3 regions of the Blautia argi genome follow, and region 2 is predicted to be linked to each of the others. Evidence: predicted binding sites of a transcription regulator. Region 2 holds the regulator's gene; each other region holds the start of a gene.
What was found. Region 2 encodes NrdR, which represses ribonucleotide reductase genes. Its sites were predicted from a motif close to CACAANATNTTGTG; they were not measured.
Positions count from the first base shown of each region.

Region 1: DQQ01_RS04685 (ribonucleoside-diphosphate reductase subunit alpha) is a predicted target of NrdR. The motif match lies at 1,332-1,345, and genes of this name have one in related genera.
Region 3: nrdD (anaerobic ribonucleoside-triphosphate reductase) is a predicted target of NrdR. The motif match lies at 1,704-1,717, and genes of this name have one in related genera.

Region 1 covers NZ_CP030280.1:942,158-945,445, reverse strand. Annotated here, with positions in the region: gene DQQ01_RS04685 (ribonucleoside-diphosphate reductase subunit alpha) at 1-1,309, opposite strand, end outside; gene DQQ01_RS04680 (hypothetical protein) at 1,498-2,028, opposite strand; gene DQQ01_RS04675 (uracil-xanthine permease family protein) at 2,181-3,288, shown strand, end outside.
Region 2 covers NZ_CP030280.1:2,683,688-2,686,975, forward strand. Annotated here, with positions in the region: gene DQQ01_RS13080 (ABC transporter substrate-binding protein) at 1-808, opposite strand, end outside; gene nrdR (transcriptional regulator NrdR) at 1,101-1,550, opposite strand; gene DQQ01_RS13090 (FprA family A-type flavoprotein) at 1,585-2,748, opposite strand; gene DQQ01_RS13095 (M42 family metallopeptidase) at 2,935-3,288, shown strand, end outside.
Region 3 covers NZ_CP030280.1:562,271-565,558, forward strand. Annotated here, with positions in the region: gene DQQ01_RS02925 (MATE family efflux transporter) at 38-1,402, shown strand; gene nrdD (anaerobic ribonucleoside-triphosphate reductase) at 1,743-3,288, shown strand, end outside.

The DNA of each region.
Region 1 (3,288 bases), 1.6 Mb from region 2:
CCTTATGGCCATTGGGATTTGCCTGATTCACAAGATCCCGGTTAAAGGCAAAGGGCGTTCCTGTTTCTGCCGCAGATTTCAGAATCAGGCGTACAAGTTCGCGAATGCTCATGCTTCTTTTGGCAATTCTGCTGTCCCGTACACACGCTTCATACCTGTGTTCCCATTCTTCCCCATAAAAATCCTCCAGATGCCAGCCCTTAACCTGAAAAATTTCATGAGGGCACATGAGATGCCAGATCTGCCCCATATCCTCTCTGGCTTTTTTCCAGAATAAATCCGGATAGCAGACCGCGGGAAAAATATCATGAGCCTTCATTCTCTCATCTCCGTTATTGGTTCGTATCTGTAAAAATTCCGGTAAATCTCTGTGCCACGCATCCAGATAAACAGCAGCAGCTCCCTGCCGCATACCAAGCTGATCCACTGCCACTGCCGTATCGTTTACCAAACGCAGCCAGCGAATCACACCGCCTGCTGCTCCCTGAAATCCACGGATACTGCTGCCGCTTGCCCTTACTTTTCCAAAATACAGGCCCATGCCCCCACCGAATTTGCTAACCTGGGCAAAATTGTCCAGACTTCTGTAAATACCCTCCAAACTGTCCGGCACTGCATCAATAAAGCAACTGGAAAGCTGGTGATAAGGCTTTCTGGCATTGGAAAGTGTAGGGGTTGCCATAGTAACCTCCTGCCTGCTCAGCATGTCGTAAAACCGCTGTACCCATTCCATGCGACTGCTTCCCTTTGCCTGCGCCTGCTTTTCCTTCATGGCAAGATGAAGGGCAATGCCCAGATACATTTCCTGAGGTGTTTCCAGCGGAACATGTCCTCTGCTGCGGATTACATATCTTTCCAGCAAAAGCTTTAATCCTGAAAAATTAAAAAGTTTATCCCGCTCCGGCTTCAGCATAGCCTCTGCCTGCAATACCTGTTCTCTGGTATAGCTTTCCAGAATATAAGAACCATATAGTTTTTCTTTTGTGAGATATTGAAGCTTTTCATAAAAATTCTTAATTTTTCTATGCCTCATTTCCCGTTCCAGCTCTTCGTGAAATTGGAACAGCAAAAGCCGTGCGCCAATAAATTCCCATTTCGGTGCAATTTCCTCTGTCAACTCCACAGCGGCCCGAATCAGAAGTTCCAGCTTCTGATTCTCTGTCATGCCGTCGCCTGCCAAACTTGCAAAGCGCTCCAACAATCGCTCTAATGCATACTCCTTTTGTGGAAATTCTCTTTCTATATTCTCTAATACAGTTTCCAGTCTTGTATTGTCCGAAAACCATGTTCTCCAATCTACTCTGTCCATTCTTCGTTCTCCCTTTTCATCATACTATATCTAGTGTTTCTGTCATCATATCATACTTCATATATTAATACTAGAGTTTTTTAGTTCAGTATTTAAAAATAAAAACTGCTGTACAAAACAATTCCGGCCTTCCCTGAAAAATGGCAGCTCTTACGCCCTCCATTTTCCAGGCCGTCCCAAATCTGTTTTTATACAGCATCTTTTGTTTTCTTCTCCCGCTTTGCTTCCCAAAGCCTTATAACCTCTTCTTTTTGTTCTTTATCCAGAAACAGATAATAAACACCTCTGTTCTGCAGTTGTATAGACAGCCCAAAGGATACTTTTTTCATTGCCCGAATATCTGTATAGAAAATTTTACTGAGATTTACCCTTCCTCCTTCTCTGGAATAAATTTCCAGAAAATCCTCATACCATTTGTACTCCAGCTTTATACTGCCCTTATTTAGTCGTTTCTCCAACTGTTTTTTCGCTCTGATTTCCATAGCCCATGGAATCAGAAAGCTGGCCAGCAAAAGCACAATTCCGATTTCCACTCCGGTAAGAAAAACCGGTTTTTCAATAAAACTCCAAATCAACAGGCAAAACCCTGCTCCCAATCCAAAATAACGGGCAAAAATTGCCAGCATGCTTTTGCTTGTTTTAGCAATCAATCTAGCATTTGCCTGAGTTTCTATCTGCAGCAGAACCGTATTCTGCGTCTTATTATTTTTCCTCTTCATAGCTTTTTCCCCTTTTTTCGTGCCTTTTCTGCTCTATCATATAATATTCTCCTGTTTTTTTCAATGTATCTGCATTTTTTTCTTTACGCCACGACAAAAATTGTGTAAAGTAAAATTGAAAAAAATGTCTTATACACTCAGGAGGATATCAAATGTCACAGACAAAAGCATCTATTTTTGAATCTGACGGCATACCTGCATTTTCCAAGGCCCTGCCTCTGGCTCTGCAGCATGTGGTTGCCATGATTGTAGGTTGTGTCACTCCGGCAATTCTCATCTCTGATGTTGCCGGTCTGGACGAGAGAAATAAAGTGATTCTTGTCCAGGCAGCATTATTTGTATCAGCCATCAGTACCCTGCTTCAACTCTTTCCTATTTTCAAGGGGAAGAACTTTCAGTTAGGTTCCCGGCTTCCTGTTATTATGGGTATCAGCTTTGCCTATGTTCCCAGTATGCAGGCCATTGCGGAATCCTATGACGTGGGAACCATTCTGGGCGCCCAGGTGATAGGCGGACTTGTGGCTATTTTCGTAGGCTTTACGATTCGCAAAATCCGGGTATTTTTCCCACCTATTGTCACAGGAACTGTAGTATTTACCATTGGTTTATCCCTATACCCCACAGCCGTAAAATATATGGCAGGCGGCGCTTCCAGCCCGGACTACGGTTCCTGGAAAAACTGGCTGGTTGCCTTTTTCACTCTGGCTGTGGTAATTGGCTTAAACCATTTTGCCAAAGGTACTTTAAAGCTTGCGTCTATTTTAGTGGGTATTATCGCCGGCTATATTCTGGCAGCCTGCTTTGGACTGGTAAATTTCTCGGACGTTTCTTCCGCAGGATTTTTCCAGCTTCCCAAACCACTTCACTTTGGCCTGAATTTCGAGCCTTCTGCCTGCATTGCCATTGGCGTGCTTTTCGGAATCAACTCCATTCAGGCAATTGGCGACTTTTCTGCCACAACGGTGGGCAGTATGAACCGGGAACCTGAAACAAAAGAACTTCAGGGTGGTATTGTAATGTATGGTATCAGCAACATTACCGGCGCTCTTTTTGGCGGTCTTCCAACCGCTACCTTTAGTCAGAATGTGGGAATTGTTACAACTACAAAGGTAATTAACCGCTGTGTTCTGGGACTTGCTGCCGTAATTCTTATGATTGCCGGATTTGTTCCGAAATTTTCAGCCCTTTTAACCACAATTCCGCAGTGCGTTCTGGGAGGTGCAACGATTTCTGTCTTTGCCTCCATTGCCATGACCGGAA
Region 2 (3,288 bases):
CCAACTGTGCAGACTCCGTGGAATTGATTCTCGGGTACATGTCAATGGAACCGCCCTTTAATCCGGTTACAATGGCATTGCTGTCCCCTGCCACCTTAAAGGTGACCTTGTCCAGATATGCCTGATGCTCACTGTCCCAGTAATCTGCAAACTTCTCTATCACAATATTCTCCTGAGGTGAGCGTGATACATAGTGAAAAGGTCCTGTCCCCACCGGATTTTTATCTAAATCTTTGGCATTTTTCGGCACAATCGCCACAGTCAGATACGCCAGAAATTCTGTATCCGGCTCCTTGAGTGTAATGGCAATGGTCTGGGAATCCGGTATCTCTACCTTTTCCACATTAGAAAACGCCGCTACCAGTGGAGTCGTACCCTCACTGATACCGGCGCAGCGCTCTATGGAATATTTTACATCTTCTGCAGTTACCGTATTTCCGTCATGAAACTTCACATTCGGTCTGAGTGCAAAGGTATACACCCTTCCGTCTTCTGAAATTTCATGGGACTGTGCAACTGCGTCTGTGTAATTTCCCTGTTCATCAGGTTTTACCAAACCTTCGTAAATGTTGAATAGGACTTCTTTCGTTCCTGCCGCTACCGATTTGTGTGGGTCAAGACTATCCTCTAAATCCTGAGGAATCCCTACTACTATGGAACCGCCCATGGTCGGCTCCCCCTGTGTTTCCTGAGAACTGCTGTCATTTTGAGATTCTTTTTCCCCGTCCTTTTTGTCCTGACAGCCGCCAAGTACAAGAGTAAGGGTCATCACCAAAAGCAACATAATAAGATTTCTTACTTTTTTCATGATTCTCTCCTTTTACATATCAGTTCTCTCATTATGTAATTGTCAAGGTTATTTTATACACGGAATAGAAAAAAATGCAAGTATCTTTTGGGAAACATGAGGGAATTATTTTCTCTCTTTTGACAAAAAGCGTGAGGATTCTTTCCCCACGCTTTTTTCATCACTCGGTCAATTTTTATTCTACCGTTGAGTCAGAACCGTCACTCAACTCATCTGCTAAAAGGCATTCCTGTCTTTCTGAAATTAGTATATACAGTTTTACTGTCTTTATCAATAGGCTTTTTGCACAATTTTATTCCATCATTTTTCTCAGTTCGTCCATAAAGGTATCAATGTCCTTGAACTCCCTGTATACCGATGCAAAACGTACATATGCCACTGCGTCCAGTTCTTTTAGCTTGTCCATGACAATCTCGCCAATCAGCGTGCTTGGCACCTCTTTTTCCTCCCGGTTGAAAATCTCGGTTTCGATTTCGTCCATAAGATTCTCAATGGTCTTTACGGAAATAGGACGTTTATAGCAGGCGCGCATAATGCCGTCCTGTATTTTGGCACGGTCATACTGCTCCCGGCTCTGATCTTTTTTAATTACGGTCAGCGGAATGGTTTCAATCTTTTCGTAAGTCGTAAAGCGCTTCCCGCACTCGTCGCACTGACGCCGTCTTCGGATAGAGTTATTATCCGGCACAGGTCTGGAATCAATAACTCTTGTATTCTCCTGACCACAAAACGGACATTTCATAACAAAGTCCTCCTGTCTTCTGTATACGCCTCTGTTAAGCAAGCAGCGCTTCTGCCAGAGCTTCCATGTTCTGCACATCTGCTTCCTTCATCACAGATTTCACAGATACCACCGGTTCGCAGATTTCCACATCTTTCATGCCTTCCAGGTATGCTTTCATCAGCTTTCCTGCCATAGGTGCCCAGGAACCATTTTCCACAATACCGGCTCTTCTCTTTCTGTATGTCTTTACTTTCAAATGATACAGGAAATCCTCCATTGCCGGGAACAGCGCACCGTCATAGGTAGGCGCCATAACTACCAGCCTGTCATAGCGGAATGCACTGGAAACAGCTTCGGACATGTCATCTCTTGACAGATCAAAAAGACGTACTGCCTTTGCACCCTTGCTTTCCAGAATTTCTGCCATTTTCTGCGCTGCCTTGGCTGTATTTCCGTGAATAGAAGTATAAGCAACCACTACGCCCTCTTCTTCCGGTTCATAGCTGCTCCAGGTCAGGTACTTGTCAATGTAAAAGCCCAGATTTTCTTTTAAAATCGGTCCATGCAGCGGGCAGATGGTCTGGATATCTAAAGTTGCCGCTTTTTTCAGAAGCGCCTGTACCTGTGCGCCGTATTTTCCTACAATATTGATAAAATATCTTCTGGCTTCGTCTGTCCAGTCTTCTTCCTCGTCTAATGCCCCAAACTTTCCGAATCCGTCTGCGGAAAAGAGAATCTTTTCTGACTGTTCATATTCCACCATAACCTCCGGCCAGTGTACCATAGGCGCCATAAAGAACTGTAAAGTATGGCTTCCCAGACTTAAGGTATCTCCTTCCTTTACCACTACTTTTCTTTCAGAGAAGTCCAGGTCAAAGAACTGCGGCAGCATGGAAAAGATTTTCGCATTTCCTACCAGCTGCATGTCCGGGTATTTTTCTGCCAGACGCTGAATATTGGAAGCATGGTCCGGCTCTAAGTGTGAAATAACAAGATAATCCACGCTGCGCCCATTCAGAGCTTTGTCCAGGTTGTCCAGCCATTCCTCTGTGGCTCTTTTATCTACTGTGTCCATAACTGCTACTTTTTCATCTAAAATTACATAAGAGTTATAAGAAACCCCTTTTGGAACCTTATACTGGCTTTCAAATAAATCAATGGTTTTGTCGTTTACGCCAATAAATACAACTGAATCAGAAATTTTCATATCATACATGGGTTTAACTTCCTCCTTGGCTATAATATATCCGTATCGTATCTATTATATATGGGAAAGCAAAATTTTTCTACAGGTTTTCTTGTTTTTTTCACTTATTTTTAAATGTCAATATAATTTGCTCCCTTCTTGACGCAGGAAAGGGAAGCGTCTACAATAATCTTACAACATTACAGGAGGTTACTTATGAATACTTATACTGATTTTATTTTAAAGCACTTAAAAGCTCTGCTGTCCATTGACAGCCCTACCGGATACACAAAGGGCGTCACCGATTATCTGATAAAGGAATACAAAGCTCTTGGTTATGAACCTGAAAAAACCGTAAAAGGCGGCGTTTTGGTAGACCTTGGAGGAAAAGATGAAAAAAACGCCGTGTTTCTGGAAGCCCATGTGGATACTCTGGGCGCCATGGTACGGGAAATCAAAGGAAACGGCCGTCTTGCCCTCACACCTCTGGGCGGTATGAATGCCAACAATGCAGAAGGGGAAAACTGCCGCATTATTACCCGCAGCGGAAAAGTTTACGAGGGTACCTGC
Region 3 (3,288 bases), 1.2 Mb from region 2:
AGATTGGAGAAAGGAACAGAAGAGAAAGGTTAAAAAAATGATTTTAAAAAGAAATATGAGCCTTGAGGATAAGGGGTTTTATTCCAATGTTGTGCGTCTGGTGATGCCCATGGCAATCCAGAACCTGATTAACGTAGGCGTTACCTCTACGGACGTTATTATGCTGGGAAAAGTAGGAGAAACAGCCCTTTCCGGGGTTTCTCTGGCAAATCAGGTGTATTTTATCCTGTCCCTTTTATTTTTCGGACTGACCTCTGGAGCCTGTGTGCTGACTGCACAGTACTGGGGAAAAAAGGATACCAGAACCATTGAAAAAGTTATGGGAATGTCTTTTCGGATTTCTCTTTTAGGAGCGGCGGTGTTTACTGTGGCGGCGCTGGCCTTTCCGGGGCTTCTGATGCGGATTTTTACTGCAGACAAGGCAGTCATTGAGGCAGGAATCAGCTATCTGAGAATTGTGGCATTTTCTTATATGCTGTCTGCTTTTACCAATGTGTATCTGAATATTATCCGCAGTGTGGAGAAGGTAGTGATTGCTACTGTGGTATACGGGACTTCCCTTGTTGCCAATGTGATTTTTAATGCCATTTTCATCTTCGGCCTTTTGGGTGTGCCTGCCATGGGAGCAGCAGGAGCAGCCCTTGGAACTTTGCTTGCAAGGGTTATCGAGGTACTGATTGTGGTCTTCTATGCAGTGAAGATGAATGATGTGGTAAAAATTCACATAAAGGATTTGTTTGTAAAAGACAAAGCTTTGGGAAAGGACTTTTTTACCTATGCCTTTCCCGTGCTTTTGAATGAGCTTGCTTGGGGTGCAGGTATGGCGGCGATTTCTGCTATTGTGGGACATCTGGGAAGTTCTGTGGTAGCGGCACATTCAGTCGCTCAGGTATGCAGACAGCTCTCTATGGTCATCGGATTCGGAATTTCCAATGCAGCGGCTATTATGATTGGAAAAGCTATCGGAGAAAAGAAAGAGGAGCTGGCAAGACAGTATGGAAAGCGTTTTGTAAAGATTGCCGTTATTTGCGGAATCGGAGGCGGACTTCTGATACTGTGCATCTCTCCTCTGGTAAGAAGCCTGTTGAATCTGACCCCTCTGGCAAAGAGCTATCTCACTGCAATGATGCTGATTATGTCCTATTACGTTGTGGGACAGTCAGTCAATACAACTATGATTGTGGGAATTTTCCGTGCAGGGGGAGATACCAGGTTTGGGCTTATTTTAGATGTGAGTGTTATGTGGCTGTGTTCCATTGCAGGAGCAGCCATTGGAGCATTTGTCATTGGAATCCCCATGCCTTGGATTTATATTCTGCTGTGCAGTGATGAAATTATTAAGATTCCATTTTCTGTATATCGCTACAGAACGTATAAGTGGCTGAAAAATGTCACCAGATAGCAGGGGAGAAAAGACGGATAAATGGAAAGAAACACTTGACAAAAATAAAATTGTGCAACTTCAATAATGCTCTTTTCAAAATCGGTTTCCATAAAAGGAAAACCGGGAAAAAACCGGCAGCGGAAAAAATTTTTTCCGGGAAAGAAACTTGTCGAAGTATGTTGAATACAGGCTTAAATGAAGAAAGTGGAGGATATTAGTACAGAATTGTGCAATATTCCCACTTTCTTTCCTGTGTGAAAAGTGATATACTGTGGAATACAAAATGTTGTGAAGCAGAAAAGTGAAAAATATTATGCTATACCAGATATAGTGTTTTAAAATGTATGAGGTGAAAGTGATGATGTATGTAGTTAAGAAAGACGGTACGAAAGAGGATTTTGACGTTCAGAAAATCGTCAGGGCAGTGAATAAGTCCGCCTCCAGAATTATGTATAAGTTTAAAGAGGACGAGGTGGAGTTTATCTGCAGCTATGCCCAGGAGAAGGCAGGTTCTCTTGAGAAAGAGGAAATCTCCATTCAGGATATGCACAATATTGTGGAGGGAGCTTTGGAAAGAGTCAATCCGTCTGTTGCCAAGAGCTACAGAGATTATCGGAACTATAAGCATGATTTTATTCATATGATGGATGAGGTGTATACAAAAAGTCAGTCTATCCGTTATATCGGGGATAAGAGCAATGCCAATACAGATAGCGCCCTGGTTGCCACAAAACGCAGCCTGATTTTTAATGAGCTGAATAAAGAGCTGTATCGGAAGTTCTTTATGACACGTAATGAGCTGCAGGCATGTAAGGACGGCTATATTTATATCCATGACCAGTCTGCAAGACTGGATACCATGAACTGCTGTCTTTTTGATGTGGCAAATGTGTTAAAGGGCGGATTTGAAATGGGAAATGTGTGGTACAATGAGCCAAAAACCCTGGATACGGCTTTTGACGTTATGGGCGATATCATTTTAAGTACTGCTGCCCAGCAGTACGGCGGCTTTACTGTGCCTGAGGTGGACAAGATTCTGGCACCCTATGCGGAGAAAAGTTATGTAAAATACAAAGAAGAATTTCTTTCCTACGTGGATCCAGACTGGGCTCTGGCTGAGGAGAGAGCAGAGCAGTATGCTGTGGATAAGGTAAAGAGAGATTTTGATCAGGGATGGCAGGGCATTGAATATAAGTTAAACACCGTAGGCTCTTCCAGAGGAGATTATCCTTTTGTAACCGTAACTCTGGGTCTGGGTATGAAGAAATTTGAGAAAATGTGCAGCATTTCTCTTCTGGAGGTTCACAAGGGCGGTCAGGGAAGAGAAGGACATAAAAAACCGGTGCTGTTTCCGAAAATCGTATTCCTTTATGATGAGAATATTCACGGAGAAGGCAAAGAAGGGGAAGATGTATTTGAGGCAGGTATTTCCTGCTCTGCAAAGACCATGTATCCGGACTGGTTGTCTTTAAGTGGCAAGGGTTATATTTCCAGTATGTATAAGAGATACGGAAAGGTTATCAGCCCTATGGGCTGCAGGGCATTTTTAAGCCCCTGGTATGAAAGAGGCGGCATGACTCCTGCTGACGACAAGGATGTTCCTGTGTTTGTGGGAAGATTTAATGTAGGCGCAGTCAGCCTGCATCTGCCTATGATTCTGGCAAAGGCAAGGGCAGAGGACAAGGATTTTTACGAAGTGCTGGACTTTTATCTGGAAATGATTCGGAATTTGCATATCCGTACCTATGATTACCTGGGAGAGATGAAGGCCTCCACCAATCCTCTGGCTTATTGTGAAGGCGGCTTTTACGGCGGAAATTTAAAACCATCTGATAAGATTAAACCGCTTTTAAAGCCAATGACTGCGTCCTTTGGCATTACGGCTTTAAATGAACTGCAGGAGC